DNA from 3 places in the Desemzia sp. C1 genome. Region 3 is predicted to be linked to each of the others. Evidence: a T-box and tRNA genes for the amino acid it is inferred to sense, from the RefSeq annotation. Region 3 holds a T-box; the other regions hold tRNA genes.

Region 1 (10,142 bases), 1.4 Mb from region 3:
TTGACCAGTTCATTTTGCGCTGAAGAACTCAATCGATCCAACACTCCACATTCCCGGATGAAATTGCCGAACATCAAAAAACCTACTAAAGGCAATGATGCTGGAGCAACGAAACCGGCAATCAAAATCACCGCAATGGGGAAAATGATTTTAGTCGTCTTTGATACGGCTTCTGCTTTGTAATTCATTCTGATTTTGCGCTCTTTTTCGGTGGTAACTGCTCTGATAGCAATTGGTTGAATGATTGGAACCAAAGCCATATAAGAGTATGCTGCTACAGTAATAGGGCCTAATAAATGTGGAGCTAATTGATTGCTCACAAAAATGGAAGTAGGGCCATCTGCCGCTCCAATGATTCCTATAGTTGCCGCTTCTTGTAAGTCGAATCCGAAAATGATCGCAACTAAAATTGTAAAAAAGATACCGAATTGAGCTGCTGCACCAAATAAAAACATAAATGGATTTTTTAATAACGGACCAAAATCGATCATAGCTCCAATGCCAATAAAAATCAATAAAGGAAACAATTCGTTGGAGATTCCAAAATCAAACAGAACATCTAAGATTCCTTCTTGTTCAACTCCATTTATTTCCTGACTGATCAATCCAGAATGAGGAATATTCACTAAAATTGCTCCAACTCCCATTGGTATAAGAAGCGTCGGTTCATATTGCTTTTTAATCCCTAAATAGATCAACAACGCTCCAATAGCTATCATACCCACTTGACCTGTACTAACAGCTGATATTCCATCCACAAACGATTCCACATAAACCCCTCCTGCCCCTTGGAGTCAACTAGTTGCCAAAGAAAGACATCAATACTCCTGCTGCAACCGCTGAACCTATTACACCCGCTACGTTTGGCCCCATAGCATGCATCAACAGATAATTAGATGGATCGGTTTTAACCCCTTCTTTCTGCACTATCCGAGCAGCCATCGGAACCGCTGAAACACCTGCTGCTCCAATCATAGGATTGATTTTGCCATTCGATAATTTACACATCACCTTTCCGGCTAAGACTCCTCCTGCTGTTCCTCCAGCAAACGCAATCAAACCGAGTACCACTACTTTCAGAGTCTCTGCCGTTAAAAGAATATCCCCGTTAGCCTTAGCTCCGACCGTTATGCCTAGTAATATTGTTACAATAAACATAAACGATGATTGCAAAGTTTCAGTTATTTTAGGAACAACATTGCTTTCTTTCACTAAATTTCCTAACATCAACATCCCTATCAACGGTGCTGAAGACGGTACTAATAAGACAACAAATATCGTAGTAACAATTGGAAATAAGATTTTTTCAAGTTTTGATACTGGTCTTAATTGTTCCATTTTTATTTTCCGTTCAGATTCAGTGGTCAATGCCCTTATGATTGGTGGCTGAATAATTGGGACTAGCGCCATATATGAATAGGCTGCTAGCGCAACAATAGGTAGTAAGTGTTCCGCTAATTGACTGGTTAAATAAATAGCTGTCGGTCCGTCAGCGCCTCCAATGATACCAATGGATGAAGCTTCTTCTGGAGTCATTCCAAAAGCTAAAGCCCCGAAGAAAGCAATAAAAATCCCCACTTGAGCTGCACCTCCAAGTAACAATGTGATCGGATTTGCAATTAATGGTCCAAAATCGATCGACGATCCCAGACATAAAAAAATCAATGGAGGATAAATCCCTAATTCTGTTCCTTGATAAAGATAATACAGCAGCCCGCCCGACTCATCCTGAGTTGCTGAGACCATCAGATTTGTCAAAGGCAGATTCACTAATAGCATACCAAAGGCTATTGGAAGCAATAAATAAGGTTCATATTGTTTTTTGATTGCCAAATAAAGAAAGAGACAGGCAATTAGGATCATGATAATGTCCTTATAACTCAAGTTAGTCAATCCCGCAGAGGTTATGAGTTTATTTAACGGCTCTAACACATATTTCTCCTCCTTGCCTTATGATATTACAACCAATGAATCACCTGAATCTACTTTTTGATTAGCGCCTATTTTTAAACTTGCAATCACTCCATCAGTTGGTGCTACAATTTCATTTTCCATTTTCATAGCTTCTAATATACAAAGTACTTCTCCAGCTTTTATGGTTTGTCCTTCATTTACTAGTACACGTAAAATCGTTCCTGGCATCGGGGCAACGACAGTAGCTTTTTCTGAAACAATTGACTGCTGCAAAGGCGGTTTTTGTTGATGATTTGAGGTGGAAGCTGCCGCATCGACTTCTTCTACAGTCACTTGATAGACTTGTCCATTAACAGTGATTTCATAATGTTTCATGAATTTCCCTCCAAACTAACGTATTCTTTTGATTGAAATAATACGATACTGCTTATCTTGACGATCGTTATTCGCAAGTATTAATGCCGTTAAAGCCGCGACTGTTTTCAGTTCTTCATTTACTGGTAAATCTATAAAAGGCGTTTGATCAGGCTGGTAATTCCTTTCTTCTTTAATATCTTCCTTATTCATTTTCTTCTGTAGATTATAATTTTTTCCAGAAAAAAATTTAAACAAGTTGATAACGATTTGAAGACCGATCAGGACCAAAAAAACTACTAAGATACTTACCACAGCAACAACTACACCATCCATGATAGTAAAATCCCTCATACTATCCCTCTTTTCCTACATAGTCGCCGAAATACGAATGACTTCTTTCTCTTTCTTATCTTCTTTGTTGATTGGATTATTTTTTTCCTGCAGATGATATTTCTTTTCTAGAAACTCTTTTCCCACCTGCGGAAAAAGTGCGTAAGTCAATACATCTTCATCAGTTCGTGCAAGAGACCCTAACTCTTCTTTTAAGCGCTGAAATTCAGAAGGTATGTGATTTGCAGGACGATCCGTAATAACCGTATCATCATGAATAATCGACTTTCTAAATTCTTCAGTGACTGGAACCGGAGTCTTCCCATAAGAACCACGTAAATATTCTTTGATTTCATTAGGCACCATTTTATAGCGCTCACCGGCCAATACATTAAAAACTGCTTGTGTACCGACCATTTGACTCATTGGGGTAACTAAAGGCGGAAAACCTAAATCAGAACGGACACGCGGAACTTCTTTCAACACCTCATCATACTTGTCTGTTGCATTAGCTTGTTTTAATTGAGACAGCAAATTAGACAACATCCCCCCAGGAACTTGATAAATTAACGCTTTTGGGTCAGAACCCATTACTTTAGGATTCAACAGTTCATTAGCAAGGTATTTGTCGCGAATTGGTTTGAAGTAATCGGCAATTTCTTCCAATAAAGGTACAGCTAATGTTGTTTTCCGTTCGCCTTCATTTAAACAAATGGCCATTGTTTCTGTTGGAGGTTGGCTTGTCCCTTCTGCAAAAGGTGAGATTGCTGTATCAATGATATCGGCTCCAGCTTCTACTGCTGTTAAATAAGTCATATGTGAAGTACCACTCGTAGCATGTGTGTGTATACTCAAAGGTACACTGATCTCATTTTTGATCGCATGAACCAGTTCTTTTGCCACATGAGGAGTCAAGATTCCTGCCATATCTTTGATACAGATGGAGTCTGCTCCCATTTCTTCCATTTCTGCAGCCAATTCTACAAAATAAGGAGTGGTATGCACATCACTGATGGTATAACAAATGGTCAATTGAGCATGTCCACCGTACTTTTTCACCGCTTTTAAAGAAGCTTCTAAATTCCGAACATCATTCAAAGCATCAAAAATCCTAAAAATATCGATCCCATTTTCAACTGACTTTTCAACAAACTTATCTACCACATCATCAGCATAATGACGATACCCTAATAAATTTTGCCCTCTTAACAGCATTTGCAGCTTCGTGTTTGGAGCACGCTTTCGTATTTCTCTCAGTCTATCCCATGGATCTTCATTTAAAAAACGGATAGCTGCATCGAATGTTGCTCCACCCCAACATTCTAGTGAAAAATATCCTACTTTATCCATTTTCTCAATTATAGGCAACATATCATTGGTGGACATTCGAGTAGCCATCAAGCTCTGGTGTGCATCTCGAAGGACGGTTTCCGTTATTCCGATCATCTTATCTGTCATTGGTATCACTCCCATTCCAAACGACCGTATACAATTATGCAAAAAAGAAGTTGTTTTGTGATGAACTAATAACGAGTTGAATGATCGCTACATCATACAACTCGTTTTCGTGTTATTATTTAGGATTCGTTTATTAGGCTCAAGATTGCTTTTAGAGCTTCATTAGGCAACACATTTAATGCATTCTTTTGACCTTGTTCTCGAATAAATTCTCCACGCATTTTCATTCTTTCATCTACTAATGAAACATAAGAAGAATCCGTAAAATCTGGTTTAAAATCTTCAGTGACCATATACTGGATGTCTGTTAAATGTCCAAACTCTTGAAACTCAGCTGTATCATCAATAATAGATTCGATAGCACCTAGTGTAACCTCTTTAGGTATCTTATGATCTAAAAAGAAGCCTGTATTTAAGATGTAACAATCCGTTCCTAATTCTTCAAATAAATATTTAAAGTTATTGTAATCATCTATCAACGGATAAACTCTAAATGGATTAGCATAAGGCTCTATGACAAGTTTGTTGATGTCTACTCCTTTTTTCAATCGTTCAGCAGTCGTTCTCTTAGTAGCTAAGGTTGCTCCAAAGGTTGTGGCCAGAATCGGATCATTGATTTTCAATACCGGCGGCAAAGAGTCATCTTTCATGATCCAAAACACCGCATTAATCGGTTCTTCGAATTTGTCTACTCGGTTTGGTGTTGAATACCGTGATTTGATTGTTCGACCATTTCCATTGCGCAAATCTTCCGTCAGCAGTACTTTATTCCCATTTTCGTCTTGCGTCACACCAACGTTTTGAACCGTCACAAAATAATCCACTTCAGGATGATCCGCTGGATAGTCTTGAGTTTTATCAAAATATGCTGGTTCCAACGCAATAGAAGAACCATTTTTCAATGAAATGATAAAAGCATCGTCATGTAATACTTCTACTTCGTATTTATTATTGTGTTTAGCATGTGTTAAGGTCGATTTCCCAGATCCAGACAATCCAAAAAAGGCAGCCACATAACTTTCATTTTCTTTCAATACAAACTTTTTCTGACCACCATGACAAGAAACATATCCTATATTATGAGCAATATTCCAGGCTAATGTTAAAGTCGATTTCTTTAATTCTCCAAAGTAATTCATTCCAAGAATAATCGCGCAATTATGTGCAGAATCAAAGTAAGCTAATCCTAGTGGGTAATCAGGATGATGCCAATTTGCATCTTGGTAAATCAAAATGTCCCCTTCATTGATTTCTTTGGAATCCTTATATAGATCATTATAGAATTCATTAGTGACTTGAAAATTGAGCAACCAGGAATACAGATTGTTTTCTTGCCCTTTTGGTACAGTCAAATGAGCTTTTACCATGAATTCAGGATCTAATCCAACATAGGCTGTAGTCTTGTATCGGTTTGTTTTTGTTCCATCATAAATAGCATCCAGAACTAAAGTTTTCAACTTAGCATCTTCTTCGGGATTTTCTCCGTATATTCTTTTAGCTGCAGCGGTTCTTCCTACTACAGAATTCCCATTTTCTACGAGTATTTTAGCATTAGAAGGTAACCCTAATTTATCAGGAAATTTAACTGGCAAATCAGTAACTATTGTATTTATAGCATCATGAGCTGTTTGATAGGCTTGGTCTAACGAAGTTATTGGTTGGACGTTGTTGCTGTACATAGAAGTTTCAACAATAGAACGTAAGGGAGAAAATAGATGATTGGATCGGCGAATTTCGTTTTTTAAAAATCTATCTTTTGTTGACAATGGCTGCACCCCTAACTTTTTACAGTATTATGGAATCTTTTCACCAAACAACATGTTGATTTACTGCTCTTATTTCTTACATCAACTTTATTCACCTGCCTTTTTTCTAGAATCAATCAATGAAAATTCTTTGTCGAACTCTCACTGACACTTATATAACTTTGAATATATCTATTATATTTATACGTCTAATACACCCTCATAGTAACAGAAAACATCCATTATTAAAAGGGCTTACTTTTAAATTTAACAATTTTTGTGTTCCCTCTATTATTAATTACAAGTTCTAATTTTCATACTATAATGCTATCTCTTATGAACTTTATAGAACCTGTTTAAAATGACTAACACCTATTATAAAAATAGCCTATAAAAAAACCTTTAGAAGTCTATGTGACTACTAAAGGTTTTTAAAGTTTTAAATACAATGCCTTTTGATTCTTTTTTTATTTTACTCTTTTTTATCTTTATTTAAGGGATGATCTCCACTTTTTATTCTATATCCTACAAAAAGAATGTAGGCTCCATATAAAATTACAAAAACTGCCACAAAGGGTTGTATGGTCATAGCTACTGCTCCCAAAATTATAATCAGGCTGCCAACAATCATCTGCCATTTGCCAAGACGCTTATTCATCACCATAGTCTCCTCTTCTTTTTCTTACACCTAGTATAACAGAGCTTTACTATCGGTTGGAAAATATTTTATACTATTATGAAAATAAAAAAAACTGAACTCAGCGAGTTCAGTTTTTGCTTTGATACCGGCGGCCGGAATCGAACCGGCACGCCCTCAACGGGCACTGGATTTTGAGTCCAGCGCGTCTACCAATTCCGCCACGCCGGCATAACATAATGCAATTTTTCAATCTTTATAGATAAGGCGGTAACCGGATTTGAACCGGTGATGAAGGTTTTGCAGACCTCTGCCTTACCACTTGGCTATACCGCCATATTTTTAAGTAACTGGGCTAGCTGGATTCGAACCAGCGCATGAGGGAGTCAAAGTCCCTTGCCTTACCGCTTGGCTATAGCCCAAAAAAAGGGCGACTGATGGGAATCGAACCCACGAGTGCCGGCGCCACAAGCCGGTGCGTTAACCACTTCGCCACAATCGCCATGATTTAATTTAAACAACAGGGGTAGTAGGAATTGAACCCACATCGATGGTTTTGGAGACCATAGTTTTACCATTAAACTATACCCCTAAAAATGGTGGAGGGGGGCAGATTCGAACTGCCGAACCCGAAGGAGCGGATTTACAGTCCGCCGCGTTTAGCCACTTCGCTACCCCTCCAACAATGGCTCGGGACGGAATCGAACCGCCGACACCTTGAGCTTCAATCAAGTGCTCTACCAACTGAGCTACCGAGCCATATCTTTTAGGTAATACTATTCATTTTTTAAAATGACGGTCTCGACGGGAATCGAACCCGCGATCTTCTGCGTGACAGGCAGACATGTTAACCCCTACACCACGAGACCATAATTTGTTGCAATGGAGGTTAACGGGCTCGAACCGCTGACCCTCTGCTTGTAAGGCAGATGCTCTCCCAACTGAGCTAAACCTCCAGGTTTAAATAATAACCTTTTAAATGACCCGTACGGGATTCGAACCCGTGTTACCGCCGTGAAAGGGCGGTGTCTTAACCGCTTGACCAACGGGCCATGATTTACATTTTTTCAACGGAGAGTAAGGGATTCGAACCCTTGAGACAGTTTTCACCGCCTACACGATTTCCAATCGTGCTCCTTCGGCCAGCTCGGACAACTCTCCAGATTCAAGTATCCTTGGTACCCTATACATGAAAAATACTATGTAACTCCGCAAGCAGGACTCGAACCTGCGACATCGTGATTAACAGTCACGCGCTACTACCAACTGAGCTATTGCGGAATAAAAACTATGCGTGGCAACGTCCTAGTCTCACAAGGGGAAACCCCTCACTACCTTCGGCGCTAAGAAGCTTAACTTCTGTGTTCGGCATGGGAACAGGTGTGACCTTCTTGCCATCATCACCACACATATGAGAACCTTGCGCTCTCAAAACTGGATTTGTCTAATATCGCATTCGTTCGGATCCGTTGAATCCACCTAAAATCTTGGTTAAGTCCTCGACCGATTAGTATTGGTCCGCTCCGCCTATCGCTAGACTTCCACTTCCAACCTATCTACCTGATCATCTCTCAGGGGTCTTACTCACTTACGTGATGGGAAATCTCATCTTGAGGGGGGCTTCACGCTTAGATGCTTTCAGCGTTTATCCCTTCCACACATAGCTACCCAGCGATGCTCTTGGCAGAACAACTGGTACACCAGCGGTGTGTCCATCCCGGTCCTCTCGTACTAAGGACAGCTCCTCTCAAATTTCCTACGCCCGCGACGGATAGGGACCGAACTGTCTCACGACGTTCTGAACCCAGCTCGCGTACCGCTTTAATGGGCGAACAGCCCAACCCTTGGGACCGACTACAGCCCCAGGATGCGATGAGCCGACATCGAGGTGCCAAACCTCCCCGTCGATGTGGACTCTTGGGGGAGATAAGCCTGTTATCCCCAGGGTAGCTTTTATCCGTTGAGCGATGGCCCTTCCATGCGGAACCACCGGATCACTAAGCCCGACTTTCGTCCCTGCTCGACTTGTAGGTCTCGCAGTCAAGCTCCCTTCTGCCTTTACACTCTACGAATGATTTCCAACCATTCTGAGGGAACCTTTGGGCGCCTCCGTTACATTTTAGGAGGCGACCGCCCCAGTCAAACTGCCCGTCTGACACTGTCTCCCGACCAGATCATGGTCGAGGGTTAGAGTGGCCATACAGCAAGGGTAGTATCCCACCAATGCCTCCACCAAGACTGGCGTCCTGGCTTCATTAGCTCCTACCTATCCTGTACAAGCTGTACAGACACTCAATATCAAACTGCAGTAAAGCTCCATGGGGTCTTTCCGTCCTGTCGCGGGTAACCTGCATCTTCACAGGTACTATAATTTCACCGAGTCTCTCGTTGAGACAGTGCCCAAATCGTTACGCCTTTCGTGCGGGTCGGAACTTACCCGACAAGGAATTTCGCTACCTTAGGACCGTTATAGTTACGGCCGCCGTTTACTGGGGCTTCAATTCTGAGCTTCGCCGAAGCTAACCCATCCTCTTAACCTTCCAGCACCGGGCAGGCGTCAGCCCCTATACGTCATCTTTCGATTTAGCAGAGACCTGTGTTTTTGATAAACAGTCGCTTGGGCCTATTCACTGCGGCTGACCAATGGTCAGCACCCCTTCTCCCGAAGTTACGGGGTCATTTTGCCGAGTTCCTTAACGAGAGTTCTCTCGCACACCTTAGGATTCTCTCCTCGACTACCTGTGTCGGTTTGCGGTACGGGCTGTTTGTTTCTCACTAGAAGCTTTTCTTGACAGTGTGACATCAGAAACTTCGGTACTTAATTTCCCTCCCCATCACAACTCATCCTTAGAGAAGCAAGCATTTCACTCACTTCAAGACTCATTGCTTGGACGTGCATATCCAGCAGCACGCATTTCTTAGCCTCCTGTGTCCCTCCATTGCTCAAACAAAACAAACAGGTACAGGAATATCAACCTGTTGGCCATCGCCTACGCCATTCGGCCTCAGCTTAGGTCCCGACTAACCCTGGGAGGACGAGCCTTCCCCAGGAAACCTTAGTCATTCGGTGGACGGGATTCTCACCCGTCTTTCGCTACTCATACCGGCATTCTCACTTCTAAGCGCTCCACTAGTCCTCACGATCTAGCTTCAACGCCCTTAGAACGCTCTCCTACCATAGAACCAATGGTTCTATCCACAGTTTCGGTGTTATGTTTAGCCCCGGTAAATTTTCGGCGCAGGGTCACTCGACTAGTGAGCTATTACGCACTCTTTAAATGATGGCTGCTTCTAAGCCAACATCCTAGTTGTCTAAGCAACCCCACATCCTTTTCCACTTAACATAAACTTTGGGACCTTAACTGGTGGTCTGGGCTGTTTCCCTTTCGACTACGGATCTTATCACTCGCAGTCTGACTCCCGGACATGAATCAATGGCATTCGGAGTTTATCAGAATTCGGTACCCCGATAAGGGGCCCTAGTTCAAACAGTTGCTCTACCTCCATGATTCTACATTCCGAGGCTAGCCCTAAAGCTATTTCGGAGAGAACCAGCTATCTCCAAGTTCGATTGGAATTTCTCCGCTACCCACACCTCATCCCCGCACTTTTCAACGTACGTGGGTTCGGTCCTCCAGTGCGTTTTACCACACCTTCAACCTGGACATGGGTAGATCACTTGGTTTCGGGTCTACGACCAC
Region 2 (10,142 bases), 580 kb from region 3:
ATTCATGAGTGTGCTCCTTCTACAGCATCATACTTTTGGATGACTGTTCTGTTACCTGTTGGTTTTCTTTTATTTTACTAGAGATGGCTCTATTTTGAAACACACAGCTCAACTATTCGTATATCTTTTCTTCCGCTTACTCCCCTACCCAAACCGCTACGTTTTCTTTTTCGGTTCTTCGTCAAATAGGGTTGATGAGAAAATTTTACACAGACTAGGCAACTTGCTTAGTCTGTTTTTCTTTCTCCGGTAAATATAAGCGCGTCATTAATAAAATCCGATTACGGAAGTTGGTGTAATTTCGGTAACCGAACGCCGTTCGTTTTAGGACTTTAATTTTATTATTGATTCCTTCGATAGGACCATTTGTTAAATGGGGGTATTTAAACGTATTCTGGACAAGTTTGAGGTGTTTTCTCAACGTTCTGAGTACCCGTTGCAATCCTCTTGAAATGGGTTTGATTTTTGCTTGGTTGAGAACATATGTAAAGTGTTCCCACTGATTATTTGTTAAAGCGTAACGCAGATTTTGAATCACAGTATATGTTTCTTTTAAAGTTTCATTGAACGACATTAAGTAATCCACAATAGATTGCGTATTAGTTAAGTAATCGAAAAGCTTAAACTTAGCATACTTGGAAGAAGTTAACAGGGTTTCAGATTTTAAAGGCAGTTTCCAGTATCTTTTATATTTATTATAAAGACGGCCATCTTTATAGCGGTATTCATTCATGACGGTTACTCTGCATTTATTTAGCTCTCTGTTTAAAGCCTGAACGATATGAAAGCGATCAAAAATAATCGCTGCATTGGGAAAGAGAGCCGGAATTAATTGGATGTAAGGTTCGTACATATCAATCGTTACCGTCTTTACTTTTTTTCGGACAGGTAATGAGAACCGTTGGAAATAACGCAATAACTCACCTTTTTGTCTATTCGCTACAACATCTACAACCCTATGGGTCAGCGCATCACAATAAATAAAACTCATCGAAAATTTAACCGAGTTGACACTTTTAAATTCATCAAAACTGAGGTGATCCGGCAAAGAAGAAACCGGTCGAATTTTTAGTTTTTCAGCCGTTTGAATGATGACGCGATGCACCGTATTCCAAGATACCGAATGTTCTTCAGCAATCATTTTCACAGATTTTATTTTCGTTGCTTGATCGGCGATGTGTTGTTTGACACGAGTAGAGACAAAGCAGTCTTGATCGACAATAGCTGTTTGAGCAGTAAAAGCAGAGAGGCATTTTTTACAGAAGAAACGTTGTTTCTTTAACATTAAGTAGGCCGGTAGGCCAGACACATGCATTAGCGTTAGACGCGATGTTCTAGTGCCATTTTTTACAATAGAATAGTGCTCGTTTTTAGTCCCACATTCAGGACATCTTTCTGGAATATAGGATAACTGAGCATGATAAAACAACGAGCGTCGACCTTTATACATCTTTTCTTCAACGGTTTCTCCATCAAAATAAATATTTTTGTCTTTTAATTGCAGTGTATTTGCGATAAACTGTTGCATATGGACGTATCTCCTTTAATTTGGTTTGGCGATTAAATTATATCGGAGATACGTTCTTTTTTCATTACATACGAAAAAATACGGTTGGTGGAAAAATTATCCATCAACCGTATTTATTATAGAACCTCTTTTTCTATGGGGAGACTTATTTAATTTTAGGTAAAAAAAATACGTACTTCAAACTGAACAAGTTGTTAGTTTGAAGTACGTATTAAAGTCTATCGTTGTGTTTAATACCGGCGGCCGGAATCGAACCGGCACGCCCTCAACGGGCACTGGATTTTGAGTCCAGCGCGTCTACCAATTCCGCCACGCCGGCATGTGTTTTGCCTACAAATTTTATCACTTATAAAACAAGGCGGTAACCGGATTTGAACCGGTGATGAAGGTTTTGCAGACCTCTGCCTTACCACTTGGCTATACCGCCAAAATATATTAAAAAACTGGGCTAGCTGGATTCGAACCAGCGCATGAGGGAGTCAAAGTCCCTTGCCTTACCGCTTGGCTATAGCCCATTAAAGGGGCGACTGATGGGGATCGAACCCACGAATGCCGGCGCCACAAGCCGGTGTGTTAACCACTTCACCACAATCGCCATAATAAAATAAAAAATGGAGGGGGGCAGATTCGAACTGCCGAACCCGAAGGAGCGGATTTACAGTCCGCCGCGTTTAGCCACTTCGCTACCCCTCCAACAATGGCTCGGGACGGAATCGAACCGCCGACACCTTGAGCTTCAATCAAGTGCTCTACCAACTGAGCTACCGAGCCAACTTAGAAGTTTTCGTTTATGTATTCTGGAACCAATGGAGGTTAACGGGCTCGAACCGCTGACCCTCTGCTTGTAAGGCAGATGCTCTCCCAACTGAGCTAAACCTCCAAAGATAAGGTTGTTGCAAATAAATGACCCGTACGGGATTCGAACCCGTGTTACCGCCGTGAAAGGGCGGTGTCTTAACCGCTTGACCAACGGGCCAGTATGATAAATAAATTACAATGAACATAAAACGGAGAAGGAGGGATTTGAACCCTCGCGCCGCGTTAGCGACCTACACCCTTAGCAGGGGCGCCTCTTCAGCCACTTGAGTACTTCCCCAATCAACGAAAAAGTTTACTTAAATTTATGTTTATGCAATGGGCCTAAATGGACTCGAACCATCGACCTCACGCTTATCAGGCGTGCGCTCTAACCAGCTGAGCTATAGGCCCATAAAAAAAGCGGGTGAGGAGAATCGAACTCCCATCATCAGCTTGGAAGGCTGAGGTTTTACCACTAAACTACACCCGCATAAACGGTCTCGACGGGAATCGAACCCGCGATCTTCTGCGTGACAGGCAGACATGTTAACCCCTACACCACGAGACCTTTGTTGCTATTTTCTATTGCTTATAGAGCAATATATTGCGGGGACAGGACTTGAACCTGTGACCTTCGGGTTATGAGCCCGACGAGCTGCCAACTGCTCCACCCCGCGATAATATAAATGTTTCTACCCACAAAAAGTGAGTTAAGGAGGATAAGGGATTCGAACCCTTGCGTGCTTTTACACACCTGACGGTTTTCAAGACCGTTCCCTTCAGCCGGACTTGGGTAATCCTCCATGACTTAGGTAAGTATTAAAAGTAGCGGCGGAGGGGATCGAACCCACGACCTCCCGGGTATGAACCGGACGCTCTAGCCATCTGAGCTACACCGCCATAATTAAATTAAGAAAGGTTGTTACAATGGAGCCTAGCGGGATCGAACCGCTGACCTCCTGCGTGCAAGGCAGGCGCTCTCCCAGCTGAGCTAAGGCCCCTAGAAAGAAATCGGGAATACAGGATTCGAACCTGCGACCCCTTGGTCCCAAACCAAGTGCTCTACCAAGCTGAGCTAATTCCCGTATACTCTGTAACACTCTATAAAAGAGATGTACCCAGCAGGAGTCGAACCTGCAACCGCTTGATTCGTAGTCAAGTACTCTATCCAATTGAGCTATGGGTACAAAATAAATGGTGCCGAGGGCCGGAATCGAACCGGCACGGATATCACTACCCGCAGGATTTTAAGTCCTGTGCGTCTACCTGTTCCGCCACCCCGGCTTTAATGAACAAGTTATTGTTTCTAGCAAAACTAGAAAGCGGAAAACGGGGTTCGAACCCGCGACCCCCACCTTGGCAAGGTGGTGCTCTACCACTGAGCTATTTCCGCAAATGGTGCCGGCTAAAGGATTTGAACCCTCGACCCTCTGATTACAAATCAGATGCTCTACCAACTGAGCTAAGCCGGCTTATGTAATAACATAAGTAAGTAATTAACCTACTTATGAGTCATGCAGGATTCGAACCTGCGACCCTCTGATTAAAAGTCAGATGCTCTACCAACTGAGCTAATGACTCATGGTGGAGGTTAACGGGCTCGAACCGCTGACCCTCTGCTTGTAAGGCAGATGCTCTCCCAACTGAGCTAAACCTCCATAATGAAAACACAACAAATAACTAATCACTAATTCATTAATGATTAGTGCAGTTTTCTAGATTAACGATATACTTAATCAAGACTCCGCAAGCAGGACTCGAACCTGCGACATCGTGATTAACAGTCACGCGCTACTACCAACTGAGCTATTGCGGAATAAAAACTATGCGTGGCAACGTCCTAGTCTCACAAGGGGAAACCCCTCACTACCTTCGGCGCTAAGAAGCTTAACTTCTGTGTTCGGCATGGGAACAGGTGTGACCTTCTTGCCATCATCACCACACATATTGAGAACCTTGCGCTCTCAAAACTGGATTTGTCTAATATCGCATTCGTTCGGATCCGTTGAATCCACCTAAAATCTTGGTTAAGTCCTCGACCGATTAGTATTGGTCCGCTCCGCCTATCACTAGACTTCCACTTCCAACCTATCTACCTGATCATCTCTCAGGGGTCTTACTCACTTACGTGATGGGAAATCTCATCTTGAGGGGGGCTTCACGCTTAGATGCTTTCAGCGTTTATCCCTTCCACACATAGCTACCCAGCGATGCTCTTGGCAGAACAACTGGTACACCAGCGGTGTGTCCATCCCGGTCCTCTCGTACTAAGGACAGCTCCTCTCAAATTTCCTACGCCCGCGACGGATAGGGACCGAACTGTCTCACGACGTTCTGAACCCAGCTCGCGTACCGCTTTAATGGGCGAACAGCCCAACCCTTGGGACCGACTACAGCCCCAGGATGCGATGAGCCGACATCGAGGTGCCAAACCTCCCCGTCGATGTGGACTCTTGGGGGAGATAAGCCTGTTATCCCCAGGGTAGCTTTTATCCGTTGAGCGATGGCCCTTCCATGCGGAACCACCGGATCACTAAGCCCGACTTTCGTCCCTGCTCGACTTGTAGGTCTCGCAGTCAAGCTCCCTTCTGCCTTTACACTCTACGAATGATTTCCAACCATTCTGAGGGAACCTTTGGGCGCCTCCGTTACATTTTAGGAGGCGACCGCCCCAGTCAAACTGCCCGTCTGACACTGTCTCCCGACCAGATCATGGTCGAGGGTTAGAGTGGCCATACAGCAAGGGTAGTATCCCACCAATGCCTCCACCAAGACTGGCGTCCTGGCTTCAATAGCTCCTACCTATCCTGTACAAGCTGTACAGACACTCAATATCAAACTGCAGTAAAGCTCCATGGGGTCTTTCCGTCCTGTCGCGGGTAACCTGCATCTTCACAGGTACTATAATTTCACCGAGTCTCTCGTTGAGACAGTGCCCAAATCGTTACGCCTTTCGTGCGGGTCGGAACTTACCCGACAAGGAATTTCGCTACCTTAGGACCGTTATAGTTACGGCCGCCGTTTACTGGGGCTTCAATTCTGAGCTTCGCCGAAGCTAACCCATCCTCTTAACCTTCCAGCACCGGGCAGGCGTCAGCCCCTATACGTCATCTTTCGATTTAGCAGAGACCTGTGTTTTTGATAAACAGTCGCTTGGGCCTATTCACTGCGGCTGACCAATGGTCAGCACCCCTTCTCCCGAAGTTACGGGGTCATTTTGCCGAGTTCCTTAACGAGAGTTCTCTCGCACACCTTAGGATTCTCTCCTCGACTACCTGTGTCGGTTTGCGGTACGGGCTGTTTGTTTCTCACTAGAAGCTTTTCTTGACAGTGTGACATCAGAAACTTCGGTACTTAATTTCCCTCCCCATCACAACTCATCCTTAGAGAAGCAAGCATTTCACTCACTTCAAGACTCATTGCTTGGACGTGCATATCCAGCAGCACGCATTTCTTAGCCTCCTGTGTCCCTCCATTGCTCAAACAAAACAAACAGGTACAGGAATATCAACCTGTTGGCCATCGCCTACGCCATTCGGCCTCAGCTTAGGTCCCGACTAACCCTGGGAGGACGAGCCTTCCCCAGGAAACCTTAGTCATTCGGTGGACGGGATTCTCACCCGTCTTTCGCTACTCATACCGGCATTCTCACTTCTAAGCGCTCCACTAGTCCTCACGATCTAGCTTCAACGCCCTTAGAACGCTCTCCTACCATAGAACCAATGGTTCTATCCACAGTTTCGGTGTTATGTTTAGCCCCGGTAAATTTTCGGCGCAGGGTCACTCGACTAGTGAGCTATTACGCACTCTTTAAATGATGGCTGCTTCTAAGCCAACATCCTAGTTGTCTAAGCAACCCCACATCCTTTTCCACTTAACATAAACTTTGGGACCTTAACTGGTGGTCTGGGCTGTTTCCCTTTCGACTACGGATCTTATCACTCGCAGTCTGACTCCCGGACATGAATCAATGGCATTCGGAGTTTATCAGAATTCGGTACCCCGATAAGGGGCCCTAGTTCAAACAGTTGCTCTACCTCCATGATTCTACATTCCGAGGCTAGCCCTAAAGCTATTTCGGAGAGAACCAGCTATCTCCAAGTTCGATTGGAATTTCTCCGCTACCCACACCTCATCCCCGCACTTTTCAACGTACGTGGGTTCGGTCCTCCAGTGCGTTTTACCACACCTTCAACCTGGACATGGGTAGATCACTTGGTTTCGGGTCTACGACCACATACTCATTCGCCCTATTCAGACTCGCTTTCGCTACGGCTCCGTCTATTCAACTTAACCTCGCATGTAATCGTAACTCGCCGGTTCATTCTACAAAAGGCACGCTATCACCCATTAACGGGCTCTAACTATTTGTAAGCACACGGTTTCAGGTGCTATTTCACTCCCCTTCCGGGGTTCTTTTCACCTTTCCCTCACGGTACTGGTTCACTATCGGTCACTAGAGAGTATTTAGCCTTGGGAGATGGTCCTCCCGGATTCCGACGGAATTTCTCGTGTTCCGCCGTACTCAGGATACTGATCAGAGTGAAAGTCGTTTCGAATACAGGGCTTTTACCTTCTTCGGCAGTCCTTTCCAGGACGCTTCTTCTACGACGTTCATTTATGACTCTATGTGTTCAGTCCTACAACCCCAGAAAGCAAGCTTTCTGGTTTGGGCTCTTCCCGTTTCGCTCGCCGCTACTCAGGGAATCGAATTTTCTTTCTCTTCCTGCAGGTACTTAGATGTTTCAGTTCTCTGCGTCTACCTCTACTGACCTATGTATTCAGTCAGCAGTAACATCCTATTAAAGATGCTGGGTTCCCCCATTCGGAAATCTCTGGATCAAAGCTTACTTACAGCTCCCCAAAGCATATCGGAGTTCGTCCCGTCCTTCATCGGCTTCTAGTGCCAAGGCATCCACCGTGCGCCCTTAGTAACTTAACCTATCATTACTAAATTGGTATTACTTGTTTTATCTTACGATAAGAACATTAAAAAAACTCATTTAAAACGCGGTGTTTTCTCGGTTTTCTTACTTAAATGTTTCTATTAGACAATATCCAGTTTTCAAAGAACAAAGTTCTGAGAGACTAAACCTCTCAAAACTAAACAAAGTAAAAGCGAACCGTGTAAAGTTCCGTTATATCCTTAGAAAGGAGGTGATCCAGCCGCACCTTCCGATACGGCTACCTTGTTACGACTTCACCCCAATTATCTGTCCCACCTTAGGCGGCTGGCTCCCGAAGGTTACCTCACCGACTTTGGGTGTTACAAACTCTCGTGGTGTGACGGGCGGTGTGTACAAGGCCCGGGAACGTATTCACCGCGGCGTTCTGATCCGCGATTACTAGCGATTCCGGCTTCATGTAGGCGAATTGCAGCCTACAATCCGAACTGAGAATGGCTTTAAGAGATTAGCTTAACCTCGCGGTTTTGCGACTCGTTGTACCATCCATTGTAGCACGTGTGTAGCCCAGGTCATAAGGGGCATGATGATTTGACGTCATCCCCACCTTCCTCCGGTTTATCACCGGCAGTCTCACTAGAGTGCCCAACTGAATGCTGGCAACTAATAATAAGGGTTGCGCTCGTTGCGGGACTTAACCCAACATCTCACGACACGAGCTGACGACAACCATGCACCACCTGTCACTTTGTCCCCGAAGGGAAAGCTCTATCTCTAGAGTGGTCAAAGGATGTCAAGACCTGGTAAGGTTCTTCGCGTTGCTTCGAATTAAACCACATGCTCCACCGCTTGTGCGGGCCCCCGTCAATTCCTTTGAGTTTCAACCTTGCGGTCGTACTCCCCAGGCGGAGTGCTTAATGCGTTAGCTGCAGCACTGAAGGGCGGAAACCCTCCAACACTTAGCACTCATCGTTTACGGCATGGACTACCAGGGTATCTAATCCTGTTTGCTCCCCATGCTTTCGAGCCTCAGCGTCAGTTACAGACCAGAAAGTCGCCTTCGCCACTGGTGTTCCTCCATATATCTACGCATTTCACCGCTACACATGGAATTCCACTTTCCTCTTCTGCACTCAAGTTCTCCAGTTTCCAATGACCCTCCCTGGTTGAGCCAGGGGCTTTCACATCAGACTTAAAGAACCGCCTGCGCTCGCTTTACGCCCAATAAATCCGGACAACGCTTGCCATCTACGTATTACCGCGGCTGCTGGCACGTAGTTAGCCATGGCTTTCTGGTTAGATACCGTCAAGGGACGAGCAGTTACTCTCATCCTTGTTCTTCTCTAACAACAGAGTTTTACGATCCGAAAACCTTCTTCACTCACGCGGCGTTGCTCCGTCAGACTTTCGTCCATTGCGGAAGATTCCCTACTGCTGCCTCCCGTAGGAGTCTGGGCCGTGTCTCAGTCCCAGTGTGGCCGATCACCCTCTCAGGTCGGCTACGCATCATCGTCTTGGTGAGCCATTACCTCACCAACTAACTAATGCGCCGCGGGTCCATCTACAAGTGACAGCCGAAACCGTCTTTCTTCTTTCTGCCAGGAGACAAAAAGATCTATGCGGTATTAGCATCCGTTTCCGAATGTTATCCCCCGCTTGTAGGTAGGTTACCCACGTGTTACTCACCCGTCCGCCACTCTTCTTTCCCGGTGCAAGCACCGGCAGGAAGCGTTCGACTTGCATGTATTAGGCACGCCGCCAGCGTTCGTCCTGAGCCAGGATCAAACTCTCATATAAAGTCGTCACCCGAAGGTGACTGCTTAATGATGCTTGAAGCTCATTAATTGATTGCTAGCGAATAATTATTCACTAATGTTGTTGTTTCAGCACTTGCCGAAACTCCTTACACGTTTGGTTCGTCTTACTTTGTTTAGTTTTCAAAGGTCTAATTTCGTGTTTCGTTGTCGTTTTGACAACTACTTAATAATATCAGCTGTTTGACTGGAAGTCAACAACTTTTTTCGAAATTTATTTTTATTTTTGCTTCGTGTTGCTGTGTTTCTCTGACAACTTCTATATATTATCATCGTTTTAAAAAAACATCAACTGTATTTTTATACTTTTTTCAATTTATATTGAATATCTTTTTTTCCAAAACACATTCTTTTTCTGGTTATATTACAGAAGAAACTCACCAAACAGTTGTTTTAACCCCTATCTCACTTTCCTTAAACTTCTTTCTCTCTATTCCTTTTGATTCTCATGATGAAGTCTTTTATGATTATTTATTCATTATTCATCTATCAATATTGAAATCGCTGTTTTCTTAGTTTCAAAAAATGTGGTTTCCATTAGTATAAGATGTAAAAAAACATAGATATATATCATTTTTTATTTTATTGTAAATAATGCTTATGCTATACTGTTTTTGTTACTATTTTAAGGGGGAATTATTAAATGTTAAAAAGATTGATCGGTCCATTAGCTGTTATTTCACTTTCTCTTTTTGCTTGCGGAAATGAAGAAGCAGACAGTCCAAATGAAGAAACAGCTGAAAGTACCGAGTCTACCGTTGCAAGTCCAGATGAAATCATGAATCAAATTACTGAAAGCAGCTCTGAAGATGAGCGTCCATCAGTATCTCTTGATTTCAACACAGGCGTAGAATGGACAGATGAAGGTTATACCGCTTTGCTTTCTGAAGACGGAAGTTACGCTGTGACTGGTTATATTGAAGGTGGGGATAAACTCTTTTTAGTTCAAGATGGAGAAGTTATGGAAGAAATTCCTTTAACTGACACTTTGGATTTTGAGTACACTATGGAAGGCGGACTTTCTGAAAACCAAGTTTATTACTTTGTAGCAGATGACCGCTTAGAAGTTGGACAGACAGATGTTAATTTAGACGATGC
Region 3 (10,142 bases):
TCAGTCTTTTTGCGACCGTCGGTTCGCCTTCAGATGCTTTAGTCACTTCGTAGGCTACAGGCAATTCATAATTTGCATCAACGATTAAATGAAGTCGATAACCAAACCATGTTTTCTTCTTTGTTATCTTCTCGCCATTGGCTGTCGTAGTGGTATATTGTTTTAGTGTGAAATCTGCTTCAGTATCTCTTCTGCCATCATATTCTACTTTTTTATTTGGTTTTGTAGCATAAGAAGGGATAATTTTTCCATCTAAAGCTAAAGTTTGCCCAAATCCATCCAGTGTTTCATATAAATTAGTGACCAATTCAGTAAACATCTCATCTAATAGGTGTTGATGGAGCAGTAACTTTTTTAAAAATCGAGAAAAAGCAGCTTCTGTGGGAGCTAGTTGAACCCTATACTTTCCTTTTTGTGAGCGCGAAAAATGAGGTTGAAATCCGCATAGTTCTCTGAGTTGGCTATTCCGCTTCAACTCTCGAATCAAAGAAGCGACAGAGCGATGTTGAAAGACAAAGCTAGCTACGAAAGCACGCCACATGGTATGAACTGGATAATCATTTCTGCCCTTTCCGCGTTCTTCTTCTAATGCAGTTAACAGGTTTTCATCCGGTAATGCAGTTAATACATCATTCAACTTTTCTAAATCGCCTAATTCATGGTTTTCAAATAATGATAATTGTGTTATTCTATTCATGGAAAAAGTGACCTCCTTATATGAGTCTGATAACCATATTTTACTACTGTTTCAGTAGTTTGAGGCACTTTTTCTCTTATCTTTTTTAGTTAGTCGCAAAATATCAAAAATGATAAATCGCCAATAAGAAAATGCTGATACAGCAGTCTTTCTTATTGACGATTTTTATTTTAACCACATTTACAGCCCTAGAGCCCCATGGGCTCGCCAACAACGTGATTTATTCCTTGTGAATGCGGGATGCTGCAGATCATAGCTTCATCGAATCCGTAATGTTCTTGTTGGCGTGTCAATTCCGCTGCAACTTCTTTAGCAGACCCTACGATATGTTGAGAACGGCTTTCTAGGATATTCATTCGGTCTACTTCTGTCAGCGGGAAGTTTTGCGCTTCTTCCGGAGTCAATATTGGGCCCATTTTCCCTTGAGACATCCATAAGCGAACAATATCTTGCGGCAACGCTTCGTACTCAGCTTCTTCAGTCGTTTCTGCAGCTGTTACCATGTAAGCCACATTGATTTCAGATTTTTCCATGAATGCACTCGGCACAAATGAATTCCGGTATTGGTCTAGAACTCCTTTGTCCATATAACCGGTAAAGAATTGCGCATATGAATAGCCGATTCCTCTGCGACCAGCTTGAACAGCACTGCTTCCGCTAGAACCAAGTAGCCATGCCTCTGGTACAACGATCTGGCTTGGAGTGGCAATAGTTTTGTTGTACAGCTCATCTTGTGGAACTTCATCATTCAATAATTGCAGAGAAACGTCCAGCTTTTCATACATATTGTCCAGCTGCGGACGATTCCCTTGAGCCAAGGCAAACATAGACGCGTGGTCTCCGCCTGGAGCTCTTCCTACTCCGAAATCAATTCTTCCTGGAGCAAAAGCACTCAATGTTTTGAATACTTCCGCCATTTTCAAAGGAGAATAGTGCATCATCATCGTTCCGCCTGTCCCCAAACGGATATTTTTCGTTTTAGCTGCTAAATGAGCGATCGTGATCTCAGGCGCGGAACTAGCATAGTTTTCGGTACCATGATGCTCTGCCATCCACATCCGTACATAACCTAACTCATCGGCTAATATCGCCAGCTCTTCCGCTTTCAATAATGCATCTGCGGCTGTATTTCCATGGGTCACTGGAGCTTGATCTAAAACACTTAATTTCATTAAATATTCCCCTCTCTATTCTGAACAAAATCTTCCTCTTACCAGACATTCACTTTTTTATTATCTTTTTACTAATTCAAAGTAAGTCCTTTTGCAGTTAACTGTAGCACTTTTTTTATTGGATAGAAAGTTTATTGCAAAAATTCTTAGGCATCTCTTATGCAATCTCTCTTTTGTAAGACAACCTCCAGCAAATCCTTTATACTGGAAACAAATGAATTTTAGGAGGCAGTAAGAATGGAATTATATGTAGCAACAGTTGGACAGCTCCAAGAGAATTGTTATTTTTTGGTCGGAGACAATAACCGCGACACCATCATTTTTGATCCAGGTGCAGAACCGGACACATTGAAAAATGTGATTGAAGAAAATGAATTGAATCCTATTGCTATCGTTTTGACGCATGCGCATTACGATCATATTGGAGCTTTGAATGAGATCAGAGATGCTTATGAAATACCGGTCTATCAAAACCCTATCGAAAAAGAATGGCTGGTCGATCCCGCTCAAAACGGTTCAGGGAATCATCCTGGCATGGAGAATATTGCCAGCACTCAAACAGCAGACGTATATTTGGAAGAAATGGGTCCTTATTCTATCGGCGAATTCCACTTTGACATGCAGCACATTCCAGGTCATTCACCAGGTAGTACAGTATTCATTTTTAAAGATAGTCGCTTTGCGATCGTTGGAGACGTGATCTTTAAAGGCAGCGTAGGAAGAAGTGATTTCCCTTATGGCGACCACGAAAGCTTGATCGCTGGAATCCACAAACATATTGCGCCATTGCCCGGAGACACAGTTTTATTCCCTGGCCACGGGGATGCTACGACCGTAAAAGACGAACTGAATACCAACCCATTTTTGACTCATTAAAATGCAAAAAACAGCTTTCTACAAAAAGTAGATAGCTGTTTTTGTTTGCAAAACTAGAACGCAAATGAGTCAATGGTCAAAGTGACATCTTTAAAGACGTCGTTCATTTTCTCGCTGTTTTTAATCGTTCCGTCGTATAAGACTTGGCCGTTTTCCAGATCAGCGACGACTATGCCGACATCATGTCCAGCTTTGTCTTTCAGTGTGCTGACATAGCAAATTTGATTTCCCTTGATAGAGACTAATGGAGTGGCATAGCCTTCAGGATTGGTTAAGAAATTCTCCATCACTTCACTTGGTAATTCTATTAATTGAGCTTGTTCCATAGTATTTTCTTCTATATTAAATCTATTCATCTCAAAACCATTTTCTTTGAGCGTAGTGTAGTAAATATACTCGTCTTCTACGTTTGTTACCAATGGATACATAGACTCAGACCAGCCTTTGAACTCATTTGGAACAGCTAGTTCTGAAACTTCACTTGTTTCTACATTGTAAGCCATCATTGTAATGTCTTCTGGGTTGATCTCTACTCCGGATTCAGTAGTCTCTGGTTGTACAGTAGGGTTTGATGAAATAATAATATAGGGTTCTGGCGTCATTTCACTGTTCGTTGAGCCAATATTAACAATATAAGACGTATAATCCATATCGTCATCGCTAGATGGTGCTAGAATCAAGTCTTCTACAATCTTTTGACTGTCTAAATTGATTTTATAAACGTGCAATTCTGTGATGGGTTGATATAATTCTGTCTCCCCTTCGATGTAGTTTGTTGTAAATACATGTAGAATGTTCCCGCTTTTTTGCACATCTTCTACATAAAAACTATCGTAATTTTCATAACCAGGAACTTCCACTTCAAAGTTTGTTTCTTCTTCTGTTTTCTTGTCTAGTACTGCTATATCTAGTTTGTCGTGGATCTCCTCATAATCGTCGACCACAGTATAGAAGTTGTTGGCGTAAGTAATAAAGTCCTCGTCTTCATGATACTGGAACATATTCCAAGTTTTCCCTCTGAAAAATCCACGGTGCTCACGATATAATTTCTGAACGGAAAAATCATGTTGATGCGTCATATCTAATTGTTGGGTAAACGGAACGTCTTTGTTCCCGATCGTTCCTTCTGCTTTAATTTGAAACATATCGCCGTAATCGCTATTTTCATCAAATGTACTCGCAGCCAGAACCAAGTCTTTAATAACTGCCTCGTCTCCAGAACGTGTCTCGATAGAGTATTGAGGATAACTATTTTCAGCAGAAACGGTCACAAGATAAAAAGTGCTGATACTGATTACGCTGAATACTATTAAAGTGATTAATTTCCAATACTTTTTCATTTTTTACTCCCCCGTGTGTAGTTTGTTTTAAACCGTTACTTTTTTATTTAATAATCTATGGCTGATCCAAATCGAAAGGGCACTTGCCACAACCGTTAATACTAATGAAATCAAGAAAATTTCGCTGGCAAACAGGTACAACATAACATTGTAAAATTGCATGAAATAAACAGCGGAAAAGATCAATTGAACAAATGTTGCATAAGCAACGCCTATGATAAGTCCTTTGATTTTGTAACTTCTCTCAAAAAGAACGACTGTGGAAACCACTAAAAGTCCCAGTAATCCTTTACTGTATCTCGAGATAAAGACAAGTCCTGAAGTCGGGTAAAACATCATCAAATAATAAGAGCTTTGAATCATTTGATTCAAGTTGGCGTAATTGAAATAAGCTGTTGGAAGAAGCATTTGGAATAAGTTGTTTTCTATATACAGCAGCACTAATTGCAAAGCAATCAATCCAATGACCATTAAAAAGATCGTTGTTACTTTAGAGAATAAGATGTTCAACCGTTGCGTCGGCAACATCAACAAACGGTAGATGAAAGTATTTTTCCCCAGCCAATCTCGGTACCAAATGAATACACTATAAAGCATCAATACCGCTCCGCAAAACATGATCGGACCTAAAAACCATAAGCTGTTTACGAAATCGGTCATCCCCATTTTCCCAATATTTGCAACGATTTCAGTATCGTTGACTATTCCTGATTGTTTTTGCTCGCTGACAGATCTTAGATAACCATTTTAAGGTAGTCTAAATACTGGACACTGGTTTAAGGACACTTTTTCAGTACAATGAAACTATAAACTAAAGGATGTGTTCAGTATGCCAAAATTGTATGATTCAAAATATAAAGAATATGTCTGCCGAATGGTTGTGGAAGAAAACCGAAAAATGAAGGAACTCTCCCGTGAATTAGGTCTGCCTTACGGCACTTTACGTGGTTGGATTCGAGAATATAAAAACCAAGAAGATTGGCTACAAAAAGACCACAAAAAACAAGACGTTACTGAATCAGATAAGTATAAAACTCCTTCAGATTATAAAAAAGAAATACAGGAACGAGAAAAAGAAATAGAGAAGCTCGCAGAGGAAAATGAAATCTTAAAAAAAGCCATGCATGTCTTCACGAAAAACCGGGAATAAAGTTTCAGTTCATTGAAGACTTCCAGGATGAATTTTCGGTGGTGAGGATGTGCGAAGTACTTGAAGTTTCAAGAAGTGGTTATTACAATTGGCTAAAGATGAAGCAAAAAGAACTCACTGAAAATCAGTTGTATCGTCAAAAAGTCAGACAAAAAATCTTCCAATTTTTTCATGAAAGCTTCGGTACTTATGGCGCTCCACGTATCCATAAAGACCTAGTAGCCAACGGCTATTTTGTTTCTGAAAAGACAGTTGGCCGCTATATGAGCGAAATGGGCTTACGCGCTATTCCAAGTGAACCCTTTATGATTACAACAGATTCTAATCATTCTCAACCTATTTTTGAAAATCTTCTTCACCAAGATTTTGAGACCAATCAGCCAAATGAAGTGTGGGTAACCGACATGACCTATGTTTGGACCTGGGAAGGCTGGATTTATTTAGCCGCTATTTTAGATTTGTATTCGCGTAAAGTAGTAGGCTGGCACATCGCAGACCATATGCGGACGGAAGTGCCCATAAGGGCACTTAAAATGGCCGTTGACTTGCGCAAACCAGGAAAAGGTTTGATTCACCATTCTGATCGAGGTAGTCAGTACGCTTCAAAAGAATATCGAAAAGCTTTGGAAGCTTTTGAAGCTGTTGGCAGTATGAGCCGAACAGGCAATCCCTATGACAATGCGTGCAGTGAATCGTTTTTTGCGACATTGAAAAAAGAATTGGTTTATCGCAAACAGTTTAAAACAAAAGCTGAGGCAATCCAAACCATAAACTGGTATATTTCTGCATTCTATAATGAAAAAAGACGGCATTCCTCCAACAACTATCTTTCGCCTAATCAATATGAACGTCAACAACCTAAAATCGTTCTTGAAGCGACTATTCCTTCTCTTCAAAGCGTTTGATTAAATAGATTACTGTTTTTTTTAATGGCTTGTGTCTAGTCTTTTTATATAAATTTTTGACTATTTTGGTGTCCATTTTCTTGACAGAGGTCCACATTTGTCGTAACAAATACGCCAATCAATTGAATAAGTGCTGTTAATACAGCTAATGTTGCATAAATTGGAGCAAAACGGTTGAATTCAAACCGAACTAATTTGACAAAGTTTTTCATGGTTGGTACACCTCTCTCATGACATCTACGACTGATTTACCCTTCTCTTCGCGCATTTCTTCTGCATTAAATTCGGTAACGACTTTCCCATTCTCAATCAAAACAGCTTTGTCGATCAAATGTTCAATGTCGCTGATTTCATGAGTGGTGATCAAAACGCCTCTATTTTCGACTAAATTGCTGGTAAATACGGACGCTATTTGTTCTCGGCTGAAAATATCGATTCCTGAAAAAGGCTCGTCCATCAGTAAGTAATCCACATCCAAGGCCAATCCCAAAACCATATTTACTTTCATCGTATTTCCTTTAGATAACTGAGAAATTTTATCTTTGGCACTCAATTTGAAAAAGTTCAACAATTCTGTCGCTCTTTCCTGATTCCAAGAGGTATAGAACTCAGCCATAAACTCCATCGCCTCTTGAATCGTCATAGAAGGCATCATCGTGATCGCATCTGGAAAGAACGCAATCGTTTCATAGGTCTCTTTATCCAACGCTTTTCCATCAATGAAAATTTCTCCTTTTTCTAGAGGAGTCAAATTCATGATCGCTTTTAATATCGTCGTTTTCCCTGAACCATTTGTTCCGATCAAACAAGTGATTTCTCCTTTATTTGCCGTAAAAGAGATTCCGTTCAACACTTTTCTTCGTTTGTATTTCTTCTCTAACTGTCTGACTTCGATCATTCGTTGTCGCCTCCGTTTTGATTGGCTTCCAATAGGTACTGTTCTTCTACTTTGTCTTGTATTTCTTTCAAAGTAACCCCGATTGGCTTAACAGCCGCAATAAAGTGTTCTACCGCATCCAACATTAGTTCAGACCGGACTTGACCTAAAATAGATTGATCTTCTGTGACTCTGCTTGGCATATTTCCTTCTGTATACAATAAGTTTTCTTCCTCCATTCGTTTGAAAGCCCTCTGAACTGTGTTGGGATTGATTCCTAATGTGTTAGCTAATTCTCTTCTGGACGGCATTTCATCTCCAGGCTGCAATTCGCCTGAGGCTACTTTTTCTTTGAAATGACGAACCACTTGCAAATAGACCGGTTCTCTTTGATTAAACATCTCTGACATGGTTTCAGTCCCTCCTTTTTCTGTATTAACCACTTAATACACCATAGTTAAAGTAGTGTACTGCTCACTTAATACACCTCTTGATGTGTATTATATGCTTAATACACTAAAACTGTCAACAAATTATTTTACTTTTTCTGCAATTGACATTTTGAGGGTAATTTTCTATACTGAACTTAACTCTTGTAGTTATAAATTTATAAGTTTATAACTCTCTTAAATATTCTAACTTTTGCGATGAAGGAATACAGTAGAAGTATTGTCCCTGTTTTATAGAGAGCTGATGGTCGCTGCAAATCAGCACACACAATACATCGAATTACACTCTGGAGCAACTTGATTAACCTCAAGCGCGATACTGGCGATACTAGTACTGAAGAGGCAGCGAACTCCTATAAAGGAAGTTTGTTTGCAAATTGGGTGGTACCACGGAAACTAACATTCGTCCCGATGAAAAGACACGTTCTTTTCATCGGTTTTTTTTGTGCAAAAATATAGAAAAGGGGCAAACAACATGAACATTATTGATGAATTAGAATGGCGCGGAGCCATCAACCAACAAACTGATGAGGCTGGATTGCGCGAATTGATCTCAGAAAAAGAAATCGGTGTCTACTGCGGAATCGATCCGACTGGAGGCATGCATATTGGCCACTTGATTCCTTTTATGATCTTAAAAAGATTCCAACTAGCCGGCCACAAACCCGTTATTTTAATTGGCGGAGCGACAGGCTCGATTGGAGACCCAAGCGGAAAATCAGAAGAACGTGTTTTACAGTCGACAGAACAAGTTCAAGCAAATATCGAGAAGTTAACAGTACAAATGCAAAAATTATTTGATGCAGGAAAAGATGAAAAATCGATCCGTTTAGTCAATAACTTAGAATGGACTGAAAACTTAACCCTGTTGGACTTTTTGCGCAATGTCGGAAAAAGCTTCAACGTTAATACGATGTTATCTAAAGATATCGTAGCAAGCCGCTTGGAAACTGGGATTTCCTTTACTGAATTCACTTACCAAATCTTGCAGTCTATGGACTTCTTACACTTATACCGCAATGAAGATGTTCAATTGCAAATTGGTGGAGCAGATCAATGGGGAAACATTACTGCTGGTCTAGAATTCATTCGTAAACAAGAAAGTGCTGAAGCTAAAGCATTCGGTCTAACGATTCCATTATTGTTGAAAGCTGACGGGACTAAATTTGGAAAAACTGCCGGCGGAGCTGTCTGGTTAGATCCAGAAGAAACAACTCCTTACGAATTCTACCAATTCTGGTTGAACCAAGATGACCGTGACGTCGTTCGCTACTTGAAATACTTTACTTTCTTGAGCCAAGACGACATCAATGATTTGGCTGAACAAGTAGAAACTGAACCGCATAAACGTGCTGCTCAAAAAACATTGGCACGTGAAATGACTTTATTCGTCCATGGTGAAGAAGCTTTAGCAGATGCTGAAAAAATCACTGCTGCTTTATTCTCAGGCGAAGTAAAAGACTTAACTGCTAAACAAATCGAAGAAGGCTTCAAAAACATGCCGACTTTCGAAGCACCAAAAGAAAAACGCAACATCGTAGAATGGTTGGTTGACGTTGTCGGCATCGAACCATCAAGACGCCAGGCTCGTGAAGATATCAAAAACGGTGCCATCTCCATCAATGGCGAAAAAGAAACCGACGTAGAAGCCATCATCAAACCAGAAAACTCATTCGAAGAACGCTTCATCCTAGTCCGAAAAGGCAAGAAAAAATACTTCCTGGTGAAACTAATAGAGAGTGGAGAAAAGCGTTAAGCCTATCGAATAGAAGAAAAGATCAACTGACAGGTGCTTTTTACCTGACAGTTGAGCTTGGCTTATAGGCGTATAGGCTGCTTTTTGCAGCTCGTTTTAAATCAGAGAGCGGAGCGAGGCGTTTAGCTTACCGAATATAAGAAGAAGCCAGCCAGTTGATGCTTTTTATCAACAGGATGGATTCAGCTTATATACGCGTAAGCTGCCTCGCGTAGCTCGTTTTAAAGTAGAGAGCGGAACAGAGCGTTAAGGATTCCGTAGAGTTCGAATTTCACCTTTTCATTGGGTGCTTTTCCCGATAAAAAGGTGAAATCGAAATCATAGGAAGCCTGCTTTTCGCAGCTCGTTTTAGAGCAGAGAGCGGAGCGAGGCGTTAAGCTTACCGGATATAAGAAGAAGCCATCCAGTTGATGCCTTTTATCAACAGGATGGTCTTCAGCTTATAGATGTGTAAGTTGCCTCGCGCAGCTCGTTTTAGAACGGAGTATGGCGTTAAGCCTACCGAATAGAAAAATTAGCTGCTACTCTCACAATTCCAATTTTTGGGATTAAAAACGAGGAAGCAGCTACTTTTATAGGTTTTTGGTGATAAAAGATATCTCTCTAACAAAACCAGAGGCTTGCACTCCATTCTTGTGAGTGAGAAGGCTTCTCTCTAACAAGTTTCTCCTGTTTTCACCAGATTTTGTTAGTCAGACAATAAAACATTCATTCCCTACCCAACTTTTAAAGGAGATGATTACCATATGATTCAAATCAAAACAGCTCAACCTGCTGATGCGCATGCATTAGCTGAGCTAGCTCGTATCATTTGGAAAGAGCACTATACTTCTATTCTTGGAGAAGAACAAGTTCATTACATGTTGGAGACGATACAGTCCGAACCAGCTATCCAACAAGATCTTGAAAAGGGAAAAATC

The links. A T-box is a leader RNA that pairs with one kind of tRNA and senses whether it is charged. The one in region 3 lies ahead of tyrS (tyrosine--tRNA ligase), so its partner is inferred to be a tRNA-Tyr.
Region 1: it has a tRNA-Tyr gene. The T-box ahead of tyrS (tyrosine--tRNA ligase) is inferred to sense a tRNA for this amino acid. The anticodon was not compared.
Region 2: it has a tRNA-Tyr gene. The T-box ahead of tyrS (tyrosine--tRNA ligase) is inferred to sense a tRNA for this amino acid. The anticodon was not compared.

The regions. Positions count from the first base shown of each region.
Region 1 is NZ_JAJIZP010000003.1:2,613,074-2,623,215, forward strand. Features, by position in the region: gene LMF32_RS13040 (sodium ion-translocating decarboxylase subunit beta) at 1-770, opposite strand, end outside; gene LMF32_RS13045 (sodium ion-translocating decarboxylase subunit beta) at 799-1,932, opposite strand; gene LMF32_RS13050 (biotin/lipoyl-containing protein) at 1,951-2,289, opposite strand; gene LMF32_RS13055 (OadG family protein) at 2,305-2,622, opposite strand; gene LMF32_RS13060 (oxaloacetate decarboxylase subunit alpha) at 2,638-4,059, opposite strand; gene LMF32_RS13065 (phosphoenolpyruvate carboxykinase (ATP)) at 4,179-5,738, opposite strand; gene LMF32_RS13070 (hypothetical protein) at 6,277-6,462, opposite strand; tRNA gene LMF32_RS13075 (tRNA-Leu) at 6,588-6,672, opposite strand; tRNA gene LMF32_RS13080 (tRNA-Cys) at 6,707-6,777, opposite strand; tRNA gene LMF32_RS13085 (tRNA-Gln) at 6,792-6,863, opposite strand; tRNA gene LMF32_RS13090 (tRNA-His) at 6,871-6,943, opposite strand; tRNA gene LMF32_RS13095 (tRNA-Trp) at 6,963-7,033, opposite strand; tRNA gene LMF32_RS13100 (tRNA-Tyr) at 7,039-7,122, opposite strand; tRNA gene LMF32_RS13105 (tRNA-Phe) at 7,128-7,200, opposite strand; tRNA gene LMF32_RS13110 (tRNA-Asp) at 7,238-7,310, opposite strand; tRNA gene LMF32_RS13115 (tRNA-Val) at 7,325-7,397, opposite strand; tRNA gene LMF32_RS13120 (tRNA-Glu) at 7,422-7,493, opposite strand; tRNA gene LMF32_RS13125 (tRNA-Ser) at 7,513-7,602, opposite strand; tRNA gene LMF32_RS13130 (tRNA-Asn) at 7,649-7,722, opposite strand; rRNA gene rrf (5S ribosomal RNA) at 7,734-7,849, opposite strand; rRNA gene LMF32_RS13140 (23S ribosomal RNA) at 7,929-10,142, opposite strand, start outside.
Region 2 is NZ_JAJIZP010000003.1:615,555-625,696, forward strand. Features, by position in the region: gene LMF32_RS03340 (alpha/beta hydrolase) at 1-6, opposite strand, end outside; gene LMF32_RS03345 (ISL3 family transposase) at 215-1,528, opposite strand; tRNA gene LMF32_RS03350 (tRNA-Leu) at 1,763-1,847, opposite strand; tRNA gene LMF32_RS03355 (tRNA-Cys) at 1,885-1,955, opposite strand; tRNA gene LMF32_RS03360 (tRNA-Gln) at 1,972-2,043, opposite strand; tRNA gene LMF32_RS03365 (tRNA-His) at 2,051-2,123, opposite strand; tRNA gene LMF32_RS03370 (tRNA-Tyr) at 2,141-2,221, opposite strand; tRNA gene LMF32_RS03375 (tRNA-Phe) at 2,227-2,299, opposite strand; tRNA gene LMF32_RS03380 (tRNA-Val) at 2,336-2,408, opposite strand; tRNA gene LMF32_RS03385 (tRNA-Glu) at 2,433-2,504, opposite strand; tRNA gene LMF32_RS03390 (tRNA-Ser) at 2,537-2,624, opposite strand; tRNA gene LMF32_RS03395 (tRNA-Ile) at 2,664-2,737, opposite strand; tRNA gene LMF32_RS03400 (tRNA-Gly) at 2,746-2,816, opposite strand; tRNA gene LMF32_RS03405 (tRNA-Asp) at 2,822-2,894, opposite strand; tRNA gene LMF32_RS03410 (tRNA-Met) at 2,931-3,003, opposite strand; tRNA gene LMF32_RS03415 (tRNA-Ser) at 3,040-3,129, opposite strand; tRNA gene LMF32_RS03420 (tRNA-Met) at 3,153-3,226, opposite strand; tRNA gene LMF32_RS03425 (tRNA-Ala) at 3,255-3,327, opposite strand; tRNA gene LMF32_RS03430 (tRNA-Pro) at 3,338-3,411, opposite strand; tRNA gene LMF32_RS03435 (tRNA-Arg) at 3,440-3,513, opposite strand; tRNA gene LMF32_RS03440 (tRNA-Leu) at 3,522-3,610, opposite strand; tRNA gene LMF32_RS03445 (tRNA-Gly) at 3,648-3,719, opposite strand; tRNA gene LMF32_RS03450 (tRNA-Thr) at 3,723-3,798, opposite strand; tRNA gene LMF32_RS03455 (tRNA-Lys) at 3,835-3,907, opposite strand; tRNA gene LMF32_RS03460 (tRNA-Val) at 3,909-3,984, opposite strand; tRNA gene LMF32_RS03465 (tRNA-Asn) at 4,069-4,142, opposite strand; rRNA gene rrf (5S ribosomal RNA) at 4,154-4,269, opposite strand; rRNA gene LMF32_RS03475 (23S ribosomal RNA) at 4,350-7,268, opposite strand; rRNA gene LMF32_RS03480 (16S ribosomal RNA) at 7,477-9,027, opposite strand; gene LMF32_RS03485 (hypothetical protein) at 9,688-10,142, shown strand, end outside.
Region 3 is NZ_JAJIZP010000003.1:1,191,824-1,201,965, reverse strand. Features, by position in the region: gene LMF32_RS06255 (transposase) at 1-697, opposite strand, end outside; gene LMF32_RS06250 (MsnO8 family LLM class oxidoreductase) at 886-1,869, opposite strand; gene LMF32_RS06245 (MBL fold metallo-hydrolase) at 2,107-2,745, shown strand; gene LMF32_RS06240 (hypothetical protein) at 2,799-4,085, opposite strand; gene LMF32_RS06235 (hypothetical protein) at 4,113-4,745, opposite strand; gene LMF32_RS06230 (transposase) at 4,915-5,235, shown strand; gene LMF32_RS06225 (IS3 family transposase) at 5,232-6,140, shown strand; gene LMF32_RS06220 (hypothetical protein) at 6,185-6,352, opposite strand; gene LMF32_RS06215 (ABC transporter ATP-binding protein) at 6,349-7,038, opposite strand; gene LMF32_RS06210 (GntR family transcriptional regulator) at 7,035-7,427, opposite strand; T-box leader at 7,656-7,880, shown strand; gene tyrS (tyrosine--tRNA ligase) at 7,942-9,222, shown strand; gene LMF32_RS06200 (GNAT family N-acetyltransferase) at 9,969-10,142, shown strand, end outside.